DNA from 2 places in the Desertibacillus haloalkaliphilus genome. Region 1 is predicted to be linked to the other one. Evidence: predicted binding sites of a transcription regulator. Region 1 holds the regulator's gene; the other holds the start of a gene.

Region 1 (7,978 bases):
TAAGCAGCAGGTCCATGAAGATGAAGCAGTCTACGGAAAGGGAGCTAAGCGTCACGTACCAAATGAAGAGGAGTTGTCAGATCATCTTGTTCGTAAGGCGAATGTTCTCTACTCATTGCGAGCTGATTTAGAACAGGAGTTACGGGATAATAAACAATATGAGTTGTTCTTTGATTTGGAGATGCCATTGTCGATCGTTCTAGCAAAGATGGAATCAACCGGTGTAACGGTCGATGTTGAGATACTCAAACAGATGGGTGAGGAATTAGACGAGCGTCTAACTAAATTCCAGGAGGAGATCCATACGTTAGCGGGTGAAGATTTTAACATAAATTCACCAAAACAATTGGGTAAGGTGTTGTTTGAGACATTAGAGTTACCCATTATCAAAAAAACCAAGACCGGTTACTCAACGTCTGCGGATGTGTTAGAAAAGCTCAAAGACGAACATGAGATTATTTCGTTAATCCTTCACTATCGTCAGCTCGGCAAGCTTAAGTCGACATATATTGATGGGTTACTAAAGGTTGTTCATAACGATACAAATAAAATCCATACGATGTTTAATCAGGCGATCACGCAAACGGGCCGTCTAAGTTCAACTGAGCCAAACCTGCAGAATATCCCGATTCGCCTTGAGGAAGGTAGAAAGATTCGTCGTGCATTCGTACCAACTGAGCAAGATTCGGTCATTCTTGCTGCTGATTATTCGCAAATTGAATTGCGTGTGCTTGCCCATATCGCTAATGATGAGAAGTTGATCACTGCGTTTAATGAGGATATGGATATTCATACGAAGACGGCGATGGATGTCTTTCATGTGAGTGAAGAAGAGGTCACATCTTTGATGCGACGTAGCGCAAAAGCAGTTAACTTTGGGATCGTTTATGGGATTAGTGATTATGGCCTTTCTCAAAATCTACAGATTACACGGAAAGAAGCGGCTGAGTTTATTGAACGTTACTTTGAGAGTTACCCTCGTGTCAAACAATATATGGATACGATTGTTGAAGAGGCTAGGGAAAAAGGCTACGTGACGACGATGCTTGAACGTCGCCGCTATTTACCAGAGATTACAAGCCGTAATTTCAATCAACGTAGCTTTGCTGAACGTACAGCGATGAATACACCGATTCAAGGGACAGCCGCTGATATTATTAAAAAAGCGATGGTTGACATCAATGAACGACTTGAAGAAGAGCAGTTGAAAACAAAAATGCTTTTACAAGTACACGATGAATTAATCTTTGAAGTACCAGAAGATGAAATCGAAAAAGTAAAAACGCTTGTTCCTGAAGTGATGGAACATGCAATCAAACTTGCGGTACCACTCAAGGTCGACCTAGACTATGGACCGACATGGTATGACGCAAAGTAGGCTTGGAGTAGCAACTGATCATATAAAGGGGTAGAACGAAATATGCCTGAATTACCTGAAGTAGAAACGGTTAAACGAACGTTACAGGAATTAGTCGTTGGGAAAACGATTCGTGACGTGCAAGTTTTTTGGCCAAAAATCATTAAACGACCAGATGATACCGAGGAGTTTCGCCTCGCGCTTCAAGCACAGACGATCGAATCGATCGAGCGACGCGGTAAGTTCCTTAAGTTCATTTTTGCTGACGATGTGTTAGTGTCTCATTTACGAATGGAAGGTCGCTATGGCGTTTATCAGCCCAATGACCCGCTTGATAAGCATACCCATGTTGTTTTTCAACTTGAAGATGGGAGTGAGCTTCGTTATTCAGATGTTAGAAAGTTTGGAACGATGCATATATTTAAGAAAGGAACAGAGGAAGATTACCTTCCACTTAAACAGCTAGGGGTTGAGCCATTTTCTTCGGAGTTTACACCCGAGCTCCTCGCTCATGCTTTCAAGAAGACAACAAGAAAAGTGAAAGTGGCCTTACTTGATCAAAAAACGGTGGTTGGTCTTGGTAATATCTATGTCGATGAAGCACTGTTTCATGCGGGTATTCACCCTGAACGTCTAGCGAATGAGTTGACGTTTGCTGAGATTACTAAGCTTCACCAGCAGGTCATTGCCACATTACAAGAGGCTGTTGACCAAGGTGGAAGCTCCATTAAGTCCTATGTAAATGGTCAAGGAGAAATGGGGATGTTTCAGCAACAGCTCTATGTATACGGACGAAAAGATGAGCCATGCAAGCTATGTGGCACGATTATAGCGAAAACCGTTGTCGGTGGGAGAGGTACGCATTATTGCTTGAATTGCCAAAAATAATGTACATTGGATAGGCTCCTACCATATACTATCGTATCAGTAGGTGGAAGGAGCTTTTCACTATGGTAGAGATTCTTTCTTTATTACTTCTAGCTCTTGCTGTCAGTTTAGATAGCTTCGGTGTCGGATTAACGTATGGACTTCGAAAAATGAAATTGCCATTTAAATCACTTTTATTTATCGCTTCATGTTCCGCCATCTCGATTTTAATTGCCATGGGTTTTGGCACAGCGATTCAAAGCTACTTATCGCCTGCATTTGCTGAAGCGTTAGGGGGAATCATCCTTATCCTCATTGGTGCATGGGCGTTGTACCAAGTGTATAAACCGGCGAAACAAGAGAAGAAAAATAAGGAAGATCGAGTGATTATCAATTTCGAAATAAAAATGCTCGGCGTCGTCGTAAAAATTTTGCGTAAACCGATGGTCGCTGACTTTGATGATTCTGGAACAATCACAGGGCGCGAAGCTTTTTTATTAGGTGTTGCCCTTTCATTAGACGCCTTTGGTGCAGGGATTGGTGCTGCATTAATCGGCTTTTCTCCGATATGGATGGCGGTGTCAGTTGCGTGCATGAGTGCGTTGTTCGTAACATTTGGTATGAAAAGCGGGAATTTCTTTGCTGACTCCTATTGGGTAAAAAAATTCTCCTTTATCCCAGGAGTGTTATTAATTTTATTAGGATGTTGGAATTTATTTTAAAACGGAGGAAAAAAGAAAATGATTGTAGGGTTAACAGGCGGTATTGCCAGTGGGAAGAGTTCGGTCACACGCCTGCTCAAAGAATATGGGATTGCAGTCATTGATGCTGATCTCGTTGCACGTGAAGTCGTTGAGGCAGGTGAAGAAGCGTACCAAAAAATCGTGGACCATTTTGGAGAAACGATTTTAGCTTCGGATAAAACCATTGCGAGAAAAAAGTTGGGAGAAATTGTTTTTAACGATGAAGAGGAACGAAATGCGTTAAATGCCATTGTACATCCAGCGATTCGTAAGCGAATGCTTGAGCAAAAAGAATCATACGAAAAAGAAGGAAGGGAACTGATTGTTTATGACCTTCCTTTATTATTTGAGAATGAGCTTACACATATGGTTGAAAAAATTATTCTTGTCTATGTCGATGCTGATGTCCAATTACAGCGACTTATGGAACGCGATCAATCAACACGCGAGGAGGCATTAAGTCGTATTCGTTCACAAATGCCGATTGCAGAAAAGCTAAGTCTTGCTGATGAGGTAATTGATAATAATGGGTCGCGAGATGAAACGAAGCAGCAGCTTCTTGAGATTTTAAAAAAGTGGAACATTACTGTACATGATGTTGACTGAAATAGTGTCGCTTCTAAGCGTGAGGCTAAACTGCCATGAAGGGAATATACCTTTGTGGCAGTTTTTTTATTAACTCGGATAACACATTCATGCAGGCGAAGTGATGTCTAACTCGTCCTAGTCGTGGACGGACAATCGACTTTGCGATTAGGCTTACTAAATTGCTTGTGAAAAGGTTTGAGTAGGTCATTGTTGGTATTGTTTGCCTAATTGTTAATAATTTTTCATCTTTTATTAAAATTTCTCACTTCAATTGCATATTATATGTTATACTAATTCGTAGAAAAAATCATTTAGTATAACATAAATGGTGACGAGGAGGAGTTTGTGAGTATGAGCGCAAAAATAGCAATTAATGGATTTGGACGAATTGGGAGAATGGTTTTTAGAAAAGCAATTCTTGATGATAAATTAGATGTCGTTGCAATTAATGCAAGTTATCCAGCAGAGACTCTTGCTCATTTAATTAAGTACGATAGTATTCACGGTACTTTTTCTGGGGAAGTTAAACCAAATGGAGACGAAATTCTTATCAATAATAAAGCGGTTAAGCTTTTAAGTTCACGTGATCCAAAGCAATTACCTTGGGATGAATTAGGTGTAGATATTGTTGTTGAAGCAACAGGTAAATTTAAATCTAAAGAAACAGCTGGCTACCATATTGAAGCAGGTGCCAAAAAAGTTGTGATTACCGCTCCTGGTAAAAACGAAGATGTTACGATTGTTATGGGCGTGAATGAAAAGGATTACAATCCGGAGCAACACGATGTTATTTCTAACGCATCATGTACAACGAACTGCTTGGCACCAGTAGCTAAAGTCATTGATGAAAAGTTCGGAATTGAAAGCGGTATGATGACAACGGTTCATGCCTACACTAATGATCAAAAAAATATTGATAATCCTCATAAAGATTTACGAAGAGCACGTGCTTGCGGACAATCGATTATTCCGACTTCAACAGGGGCAGCTAAAGCAATTTCAAAAGTTCTTCCACAATTAGAAGGAAAGTTAAATGGAATGGCATTACGCGTGCCAACACCGAATGTGTCATTGGTTGACCTTGTAGTTAATGTTCGTCGCGATGTAACCGTTGAAGAAATTAATGCTGAGTTAGAAAAAGCCTCTCAAGGTGAATTAAAAGGTATTCTAGGGTTTACAAATGACCCACTCGTATCTGTCGATTTTAACGGCGATGAAAATTCATCAATTATTGATGGCTTATCTACGATGGTCATGGCTGATAAACAAATCAAAGTGTTAGCGTGGTACGACAACGAATGGGGTTATTCTTGCCGAGTGGTTGATTTAGTGAAACACGTGGCAACAGCACTCCCTAAAAAAGCAGAGATTGGTATCTCTTAACATCGTGCATAACAAAGGTATAGGTAACAGAAAATAAGGTTGTTCCCCTACACGAATGATTTATGTTTGTGTAACAATGCATCATTTACTTGTTTGAAAAAGATGATTGCAAATCGATTCTAAAACAAGTATACTATTTTTCGTGAACTTCGACGAAAGCAACATAGGAAGAGCATATTACTCTAAGGGTTAGGACCTCTTAGGACTAACTTTCCCCCGTGGTAATCGCTCTTCCTGCATGCTTAAGAAGGCATGAAAATTTTTTAACAAGGGGGATTCAACTTATGGATACGATGGGACGTCACGTCATTGCAGAGTTATGGGATTGTGACATAGAAAAGTTGAATAACATGAACTTCATTGAACAAACATTTGTCGATGCTGCATTAGAGGCAGGAGCGGAAGTAAGGGAAGTCGCATTCCATAAGTTTGCCCCGCAGGGAGTAAGTGGAGTGGTAATTATTTCAGAATCACATTTAACCATCCACAGTTTTCCGGAACATGGCTATGCAAGCATAGACGTTTATACGTGTGGAGACATCATTGACCCAAATGTCGCTTCAAATTATATATCAAAGGCACTAGGCGCAAAGAAGTCTGAAGTTGTCGAGGTGCCGAGGGGAATTGGACCAATTAAAGTTGGAAAACCAAAAGTTGAAGCATTATAATGGTATAGTCAAAAAAGAGGTGTGAGTCACACCTCTTTTTTTGTTTAGTTTTAAAGGTGGGTATTAATGATAGAAAGGAATTTGATAAGGACCTGCAAGATGAGCGTTCGATTGCGAATGATTTCTTGTCATGGTGTGCTTTTTTCTATATTATTAATTAAAGAAGGTTTAATGTTCATAAAAACCGTAGAAGAAGTAGAAGTGAACTCAAGTGGAGATGATTATAATGCGATGTCCGACATGTAACTATAACGGAACACGAGTACTTGATTCGAGACCAAGCAATGAAGGACGTTCGATTCGACGACGACGTGAATGTGAATCATGTCAGCATCGGTTCACAACGTTTGAAATTGTCGAAGAGCTACCATTGGTTGTTGTCAAAAAGGAGGGGACGCGTGAAGAATTCAGCCGTGAAAAAATTCTCCGTGGTCTCATTCGAGCGTGCGAGAAGCGTCCTGTATCTCTAGAAACATTAGAGGACATAGTCAATGGGGTCGAACGTGACCTCCGTAATAAAGGGGTATCAGAAGTTAATAGTCACCAGGTTGGTGAATTGGTGATGGAGCGTCTGGCGCACGTTGATGATGTGGCATATGTACGTTTTGCCTCGGTCTACCGACAGTTTAAAGATATTAATGTGTTCATTAAAGAATTAAAAGAATTAATCAATCGTGATGAATCAAAACATTCGTAAAAGATGAGCTTAAGGCAAAGGACTTAAAGCTCTTTTTTTGCAAATAAATCATATGAATAAGTCATGTTAATCGGAAAGTTTGGAACGAAAGGTGGGGAACATGAACTGGCACTGGAAACATTTACTACCCGTTGATCGTTATACTGTACGGACGGTTGACCATTTGACGGATTTGGATCAAAAGGTATTGACATTATTGTACCAGCCTTTAATTGGTGCTCTCGCCTATAGCCTATATATGACCTTGTTTTCGCAGCTTGAAAGGGACAGCTTTTGGAGTGACGACCAAACTCATCGTGGCCTAATGACGATGATGGGTATGGATCTTGATGCGATTTTTGAGGAACGGAAAAAGCTAGAAGCGATCGGTCTCGTGAAGACCTATAAGAAAACAGAAGAAGATGCAACGCGCTATTTATATGAGCTACAGCCCCCGATGTCTCCGCAGCATTTTTTTACAAATGATGTATTAAGTGTTTATTTATATAATCGGCTAGGGAAAAGCAAATATCGGGCGACGCGTGAGCGGTTTATGGTCGACAAACTAAATAAAGATGAGTATGAAGAAGTGACACATGGATTTGATGAAGTCTTTTCTTCATTGCACCATTCTGAAATTATCGCCAATCATCAATCTGAGCTCACAGAAGCTATTTCTTTGGACAAGAATAAAGATATTATTACTAGAAATGGCCAAGGTGAGCTCGTCTTTGCTGAGCAAGCTTTTGATTTTGATTTACTACTTGCTGATTTATCTGATTTTGTGGCCTCAGAAGCGATGTTAACACCTGAAGTAAAGGACGCCATTATTCGTCTTGCGTTTGTTTATCGAATCGAACCATTAGAGATGAGTAAGATTGTCCAACAAGCAGCGATTCATGATGATGAGATTAGTGTAGAGGAACTTCGCAAACGGGTCCAGGAGTGGTATCGCATTGAATATGGAAATGAACCACCATCGTTAGCGCTGCGAACACAGCCTGCAGACCATCGTCTTATGGATGATAAGGTGCCTGTCACCGAAGAAGAGAAAATGATTAAGTTGTATGAAACAACTTCACCATTATCATTGCTTGAGAACCGTTCAGATGGGGCGAAGGTTCCACTTCCTGATGTAAAATTAGTTGAGGGTTTGCTGTTGGATTATCAATTATTACCAGGTGTAGCGAATGTCCTGATCGATTATATTTTAAAGACAAATGATATGAAATTAACAAAACCATTGGTTGATAAAATTGCTGGGCATTGGTCGCGTAAAAATATGAAAACTGTAAGTGAAGCGATGGAGTTTGCAAAACGAGAATATCGACGAACCTTGGAATGGAAACAAAACAAAGGGAATCAACCGAAGCGTTCAGCGAACCGAAAACAAAATGTTCGAAAAGATAAATTACCGAAATGGTTTAATACGGAAGAGCAAGGGCAACAACCTGTACAAGAAGAGAAAGACGACGGTGAGTTACAAAAAGAGAAAGAGCGGTTTGAGTTGTTGATGAATCAGCTTCGTGCTCAAAAAAAGAAAAAGGAGGAGTAAAATGTGGAATCAATCAAGTCAGCAATGGAACAGTTTATGAAAAACCGTGATTTCATGCAACAGTATGATACGTTAAAAGAGCAATTATATGAAGATCGGCGCATCCAAGCCTTTTTGAAAGAACACCCGACCGTGACAACA
Region 2 (7,978 bases), on a different contig from region 1:
ATTTTATTGACTCAGGGAATTGTTCGCCCGCTTATAATATGGCACTTGATGAGGCATTATTAGACTGGCACAGCAAAGGGAAAGTCCCACCTGTGATTCGCTTTTATGGCTGGGATCCGGCAACCCTATCGGTTGGCTATTTCCAAAAGGTAGAAAAAGAAATTAATATGGAGGCTGTGAAAAAGCATCACTTAGGGTTTGTTCGTCGCCCTACAGGAGGGAGAGGGGTGCTCCATGATCAAGAGTTAACCTACAGTGTGATTGTGTCCGAGGATCACCCGGAAATGCCCGCAAGCGTGACGGAAGCATATCGCGTAATTTCGCAAGGCATCCTTGAAGGGTTCCGTGAAGTGGGGTTAGATGCCTACTTTGCGATTCCAGAATCTAAAGAGGATCGTGAAGCACTTAAAAACCCTAGATCAGCTGTTTGTTTTGATGCCCCTTCTTGGTATGAGCTCGTTGTTGAAGGAAGAAAAGTGGCCGGCAGTGCACAAACGAGACAAAAGGGTGTGATTCTTCAGCATGGTTCAATTATTTTAGAGATTGATGAAGATAAACTATTTGATCTTTTTAACTACCCAAATGACCGGGTTCGTGAGCGCATGCAGCGTAATTTTAAAAATAAGGCGGTGGCCATTAACGCATTAAGAGAAAAGCCTCTTTCACTAGATGAAGCCCGTACGTGCTTTAAAAATGGATTTGAAAAAGGATTAGATATTGAACTTGTTCCTTATACGCTAACAAAAGAAGAAGAGGCGTTTGTTCAAAAGCTGGCAAAAGATCGTTACGAATCCGATGATTGGAATTATCGTAAATAAAAAGAGCTGTGGCAGTCCCAACCAGTGGGATCGTCACAGCATTTTTGTTAAAGAGCTTCAATAGATTCAGAAAAACAGCGTTGGAGATCTCTAGTGACTGGACCGACAGGGTATGTTTGTTGGATGGTTCCCTCAATAGAAATGATCGGGGTCACTTCATTACCTGTACTTGTCATAAATACTTCATCAGCGTTCTTTAGTTGTTCGAGCGTAAAAGGCTCTAGGACGACATCAATATGTAGCTCATCTACAAGTGATAAGACGAACTGACGTGTGATTCCATTTAAAATTAAATTTGTTGCTGGATGAGTATAAAGGACGCCATCCTTTATGATAAATATGTTCGATGATGAACCCTCAGTAACATCATTACCACGATGTAAAATTGCTTCATAGCATTGATTATCAGCAGCCTTTCTTTTCGCAAGGACATTTCCTAATAGGTTAATCGTTTTAATATCACATCGAAGCCAGCGAATATCTTCTGTAGTAAGGGCATGTACACCCTCTTTTTTTGCATGTCCATTCGCAGGCCATTCCTTACTAAATCCAGTTATAATCGGTGTGATTTCTGGATCGCGTTCATATAGGTGGTTCCGCGGGGAAATACCTCTTGTCATTTGGATATAGATGAGACCACAGTTAACGTTGTTTTTTTCAATCAATTGTCTAATTAATGAGTAAAAGGTCTCATGTTGATAAGGAACTGCCATATCCAACTTCTTTGCGCTTTCGAAAAAACGCTCAAAATGTTCAGTTAATAGAAATGGTTGTTGATTATAGACACTAATGACTTCGTAAATGCCGTCTCCAAAATTATAGCCACGGTCCTCGAAATCAATTGTAACTTCACCCCTTGTTACAATCTGATCGTTAAATAGTACATACTGCATGTTGATTCCTCCATCTTGATTTTAAGATCAACTTCGATTATCATTCAATTTTGTATTTAGTTTATTACATTTGTGTCGACATTGCATATGGAAATGATAAATCTTTTTTATAAGGTAAAAACGATGATTGTGTGAATGAAGCTCTAAAATATGCAACTAGGGAATTTATGCAAAAAACAACGTGAAAACACAAGCATCGCATTTTTTCTCTTTTTTTCGTAGTTATTTACTTTCTTACAAAGTTGACAAAATTAAAATACGAACGTGCAGGTCACAATATATAGTGTTGATCTTGAAATGTCGAATACTATATATTGATTTGCGGTGAGGTGTATGATAAGCTAAGGCAAGCAAAACGTTCAGCGGTATTCGTCGGCAGAACGTTACTCTATTTGATAAAAAGTGATGAGGACAAGCTTGCCATCAACTTATGGTACATACATCGATGTCTAGTTATGTGATTTTATTAAGGGGGAGAAAATGGAATGACGATGACGATGTCAAAAGGAACAAACATCAACATTGAGCGGTTGAATCAAGATATTGAACAATTTCCTCAAGTCCATCCAATTACAAAGGATATGAAGCTGACAAAACAAGGAGTTTCGAGACTTGTCATGCTCGATCGATATACATTCAAAGATACAGAAAAGGTAACATTAAAAGAAGGCGACTTCGTTGTGTTGACGGTTAAGGAAGACCCGAAGTTTCCTGCACGTGGATTTGGTATTGTTCAGTCCATCAATTGGGATATGAACCAAGCAAAAGTCCGTGTTGATGAAGAATTTCAAGCTATGCTAGAGGATCCAGAAGAAGTAAATTCTGGGGTCGTGACGCGCTCGTTAGACACGATAGAAAAACCGTTAGAAATTTTTTATGAACAAATTGCTAAGCGTAATGCAACTGGACTAGCTTCCGTTGAAACGGACGAAACGAAACGCCAACAATCATTTGAACGCTTTTATGATGAGCTGGTTAAGATGAACTTCATTCCAGCAGGACGTGTTCTTTACGGCGCTGGTGCTGATACAGATGTAACTTATTTCAACTGTTATGTGATGCCTTACGTTCAAGATTCACGTGAAGGAATATCGGAGCACCGTAAACAAGTCATGGAAATTATGAGCCGTGGTGGTGGTGTAGGAACAAATGGTTCAACCCTACGTCCGCGTAACACACTTGCACGTGGTGTCAATGGTAAATCATCCGGTTCGGTATCTTGGCTAGATGACATTGCCAAGTTGACGCACCTTGTTGAACAAGGCGGTTCAAGGCGTGGAGCTCAAATGATTATGCTCGTCGATTCTCACCCTGATATCCTTGAGTTTATTATCTCAAAGATGCAAAACCCAAGAATTTTACGATTTTTACTTGAAAGTTCAAATGATGAGCTTATCAAACAACTTGTAAAAGAAAAGTTACATTTTACGCCATTAACAGAGATGGAAAAGTCCATGTATCAAGGAATTTTGAATTATAAGGCGATCCCGGGTCAAGGTGGATTTGAAGATAGTGTCATTCAGGAAGCTGAAGAAAAACTTAACATCGGCGGGACATACAGCGTCAATAATCCAGAATTTTTAACAGGAGCAAATATTTCAGTGTGTTTAACGAAGGAATTTATGTACGCTGTTGAAAATGATGAAGATTATGAGCTTCGCTTCCCAGATGTTGAGAGCTACAGCGAAGAAGAAATGGAAATTTATAATCGTGAATGGCATGAATGTGGTGATGTTCGTGAGTGGGAAGCACGAGGCTTTAAAGTGCGAACGTACCGCACGATTAAGGCGAAAGAATTATGGAATTTAATTAATATCTGTGCGACATATTCAGCTGAACCAGGTATTTTCTTCATTGACAACGCAAATGACATGACGAATGCAAAGGCGTATGGTCAGAAAGTTGTCGCAACAAACCCGTGTGGTGAGCAACCTCTTGCACCATATTCTGTTTGTAACTTAGCTGCAGTCAACTTGGCTGAGATGGCTGACAAACAAGCCAAAACGGTTGATTTTGAAAAGCTTAAACGCACGGTTGAAACAGGGGTACGTATGCAAGACAATGTTATTGATGCGACACCTTACTTCCTTGAGCAAAATACAAAGCAAGCCAAAGGTGAGCGTCGTGTTGGTTTAGGAGTTATGGGGCTACATGACTTATTAATCTACACAGAAACGGTTTATGGCTCTGAGAAAGGCAATCAATTGGTTGATCAGATCTTTGAAACGATCGCAACGACTGCTTATCGGACAAGCATTGAGCTTGCAAAAGAGAAAGGAAGCTTTCCATTTTTGGTTGGGAAAACTGACGAAGAAACAAAGGAACTGCGTGAGGCATTTATTCATACAGGCTATATGAAAAAAATGCCAGAGGACATCCGCCAAGGCGTATTAAACTATGGCATTCGCAACTCTCACTTATTAACGGTTGCCCCAACAGGGTCAACGGGAACGATGGTGGGAGTAAGTACAGGACTTGAGCCATATTTCTCTTTCTCTTACTTTAGAAGTGGCCGTTTAGGTAAATTTATTGAAGTGAAAGCAGAAATTGTACAAGAATACTTGGATCAAAACCCTGAGGCCGATGAAAATCATCTACCGGAGTGGTTCATCTCGACGATGGAACTTTCTCCTGAAGCTCATGCCGATGTGCAGTGTATTATTCAGCGTTGGGTCGATAGTTCACTATCAAAAACAGTAAATGCCCCGAAAGGATATTCTGTTGAACAAGTTGAGGCTGTTTATGAACGACTATATCGTGGTGGTGCTAAGGGCGGTACCGTTTATGTTGATGGTAGCCGTGATGCTCAAGTATTATCACTAAAAGCTGAAGAAAACAGCTTTGATGATGAGCAAAATAATCATGAACAACATGGATTTAATGAACCGGTTGTGCTCGTTGAAACGATTGCCGATGTCCGTTCAACAGATGTAACATTTGGTTCAGAGATAGGGAATAAATGTCCAGTTTGTCGTGAAGGAACGGTTGAAGATATTGGTGGCTGTAACACATGCACAAATTGTAAAGCGCAATTAAAATGCGGCTTATAAAAAAGTAGACAATGGGGATGTTTCAAAAGGTTTAAATTAATCTTTTGGGCATCCTCTTTTTTTATGAAAGAAAAGCACATGCGGCCTCAGTGGTCGGTCATTTCATCGTTTCCATCACTTCCATCAACTACACCTGTTCATGACCGTACCTTGTGTGAACACTATAAAAAAAGGTAAAAAGGGTGTTAACGATGAATGCATTTATTCCACAACTTGTTTATATTGAACCTAATGCACTTAATTATCCGCTCGGTGTCGAGCTGAAAGATAAATTTGAAAAGATGGGGATTGAAATTCGTGAAACGACTTCTCATAATCAAGTTCGTAACATCCCTGGTGATACTGAATTGCAAAAATATCGAAATGCAAAGTCAACGTTAGTCATAGGCGTTCGAAAAACATTAAAATTTGATACGTCAAAGCCATCGGCTGAGTATGCGATCCCTCTAGCTACTGGTTGTATGGGACATTGTCATTATTGTTATTTACAAACGACGATGGGGGATAAACCATATCTACGCACATATGTGAACCTAGATGATATTTTTGAGGCAACACATCAATATATAGAGGAGCGCAAGCCAGAAATTACTCGGTTTGAGGCAGCTTGTACATCAGACATTGTTGGTATTGATCACCTAACGCATTCACTAAGGAAAGCGATTGAATTTATCGGCCAAACCGAATTAGGGCGACTACGTTTTGTCACTAAGTATCATCATGTTGATCATCTTTTAGATGCGAAACATAATGGAAATACGAGGTTCCGTTTTAGTCTTAATTCCAACTATGTAATCAAGAACTTCGAACCAGGGACTTCTCCTTTTGATAAACGAATTGAAGCAGCGGGGAAGGTAGCTAATGCAAATTATCCTCTAGGGTTTATCTTAGCCCCGCTCTATCGTCATAAAGACTGGGAACAAGGATATCTAGACCTATTTGAACGATTAGAAGCAACGCTGCCATTGTATGCGACAAAAGATCTTACGTTTGAATTAATACAACACCGCTTTACAAAAACTGCAAAGCGAATCATTGAAAAACGTTATCCAAAGTCGAAGCTAGAGATGAACGAAGAGGAACGTAAGTATAAATGGGGGAAGTATGGACGAGGCAAGTACGTGTACCAAAATGATGAAGCAACAGAGCTGAGAGAAACAATTGAATCGTATATTCATAAATTTTTCCCTAACGCAAAAATCGAATATTTCACCTAATACAAGATATTGTCGTCGGTCGTCGATTATAGTACAATTAAGCTGATATGATCATGTATAAATCTGATGAGTAACGGTGAGAGGAACTGGAGGGGACCCGATGCCAACACCTAGTATGGAAGATTATTTAGAGAGAATATATATGTTAATTGAAGATAAAGGATATGCACGAGTATCCGATATAGCTGAGGCGTTGGAAGTCCATCCATCCTCTGTAACGAAAATGGTACAGAAACTAGACAAAAGCGAATATCTCATTTATGAGAAATACCGTGGATTAGTACTTACTCCAAAAGGAAAAAAGGTTGGAAAACGTTTAGTATATCGACATGACCTTTTGGAAGACTTCATGAAAATCATTGGGGTAAATAAGTCCAATATATATGATGATGTTGAGGGGATTGAGCACCACTTAAGCTGGGATGCGATCGACCGAATTGGCGACCTCGTACAATTTTTTGAAGAGGATCAATCGCGAGTCGAGGCTTTGCGCGATGTTCAAAAAAAGAATGAAGAGCAGTCATAGCAATAAGCTATGGCTGCTTTTCATTTTTTAGCTTAACACGCGGACACTTCGTGGCAATTTGCATAGGTTGTTATGGAGGAGGTAGATGAACGTGGAGATCGATGGTGTATTTGAGGGAGGGGGCGTGAAGTCACTAGCTTTTATTGGCGCATTAAGGGAAGTTGAACGAAAAGAGATGACCTTTGATCGTATTGCTGGAACGAGTGCAGGTTCTGTCATTGCATCTTTTATTAAGGCTGGCTATACGAGTCAAGAAATCGAATCTCTTGTCACTAATACTGACTTTACTACATTTATGGATCCGATCAACTCGATTCTTCCTTTTCGTTTTGCGAAATGGGCTCGCGTCTATTGGAAATTAGGTTTATATAGAGGAAACTTACTTGAACAATGGCTTTCTGACCAATTAGCTGTAAAAGGAGTGAAGACTTTCGCAGATCTCCCAGAAGGTTCACTCAAAATTATTGCTTCTGATTTAACACGTGGCCGTCTTATCGTATTACCTGATGATTTGGAGCAATATGGTTTATTGCCAGAGAAGTTTCCAGTTGCGAGAGCCGTGCGCATGAGTTGCAGTATTCCGTATTTTTTTGAGCCTGTAAAAGTGACAGGTGCTTCAGGGAAACGTTTTGTCATTGTTGATGGTGGCGTCCTTAGTAATTTTCCAATTTGGTTATTTCTAAATAAGAAAACGAATAAATTAAAGCGTCCGTTGCTTGGATTTCGGTTATCACCAAAATTTGATGACTTGCCAGAGAATGATATAAAAAATGCGTTAGGACTATTCCACTCTTTATTTGAAACGATGTTGCGAGCACATGACCTTCGGTATATTACAAAAGATCATACCGATAATATCGTATTTATCCCTGTAGAGAGTGTAACGGCTACTGATTTTGATCTTAGTTTAGAAAAGAAAAAAGCTCTCATCAACATTGGAAGAGAGCGTACAAACAGATTTCTTAAACAGTGGACCTATTAATTAGAGGCTCATTCGTTTGCCTGAGCGTTCATAGATTTTGAATTTGATAAATAGCATAGGAGCTAACCATGTGATCCACATTCCCATTAGTGCAGCGTGAATAAATAGAATGGCTGGTTGTTCAGGTAATAGGAAGCTTAGGCTATAGATACTAAACAACCCAATTGTGCCGATCAAGAAGGCGATTGTTTTGCGTGTGTAGTTAGGTGAGATGACCATTCGGTTCTTAATTTGTTCAAAGCCATAACCGACGCCGACACCTAAAAGGAGACCTGCAAAGAAGCTGCTTTTAGGGTTCAATAATACGAGTGCAATGGGTATAACAAAAGAAAAAATAAGTTTATAATTATCAGGCATCGATCCTAACCAATCATAGGACCGGTAAGACATGTAAATGATGAAGCTTGAAATTAAAATGGCGGCCACTACATCAGCTGGCCAATGTGCGCCTGTGTAGAGACGAGAAAAGGAAATAAGTCCAATATAAACACA

The links. Region 1 encodes NrdR, which represses ribonucleotide reductase genes. Its sites were predicted from a motif close to AACACNATATATNGTGTT; they were not measured.
Region 2: a site for NrdR is predicted at 1,982-1,999, ahead of KH400_RS13930 (vitamin B12-dependent ribonucleotide reductase). Genes of this name have one in related genera too.

The regions. Positions count from the first base shown of each region.
Region 1 is NZ_JAHPIV010000001.1:189,560-197,537, reverse strand. It holds gene polA (DNA polymerase I) at 1-1,378, shown strand, start outside; gene mutM (DNA-formamidopyrimidine glycosylase) at 1,421-2,245, shown strand; gene ytaF (sporulation membrane protein YtaF) at 2,308-2,946, shown strand; gene coaE (dephospho-CoA kinase) at 2,965-3,573, shown strand; gene KH400_RS00900 (glyceraldehyde-3-phosphate dehydrogenase) at 3,907-4,938, shown strand; gene speD (adenosylmethionine decarboxylase) at 5,223-5,606, shown strand; gene KH400_RS00890 (hypothetical protein) at 5,706-5,852, shown strand; gene nrdR (transcriptional regulator NrdR) at 5,833-6,303, shown strand; gene KH400_RS00880 (replication initiation and membrane attachment family protein) at 6,404-7,837, shown strand; gene dnaI (primosomal protein DnaI) at 7,841-7,978, shown strand, end outside.
Region 2 is NZ_JAHPIV010000012.1:678-8,655, forward strand. It holds gene KH400_RS13920 (lipoate--protein ligase family protein) at 1-818, shown strand, start outside; gene dat (D-amino-acid transaminase) at 866-1,711, opposite strand; gene KH400_RS13930 (vitamin B12-dependent ribonucleotide reductase) at 2,197-4,761, shown strand; gene splB (spore photoproduct lyase) at 4,953-5,978, shown strand; gene mntR (transcriptional regulator MntR) at 6,079-6,504, shown strand; gene KH400_RS13945 (patatin-like phospholipase family protein) at 6,596-7,486, shown strand; gene KH400_RS13950 (phosphatase PAP2 family protein) at 7,487-7,978, opposite strand, start outside.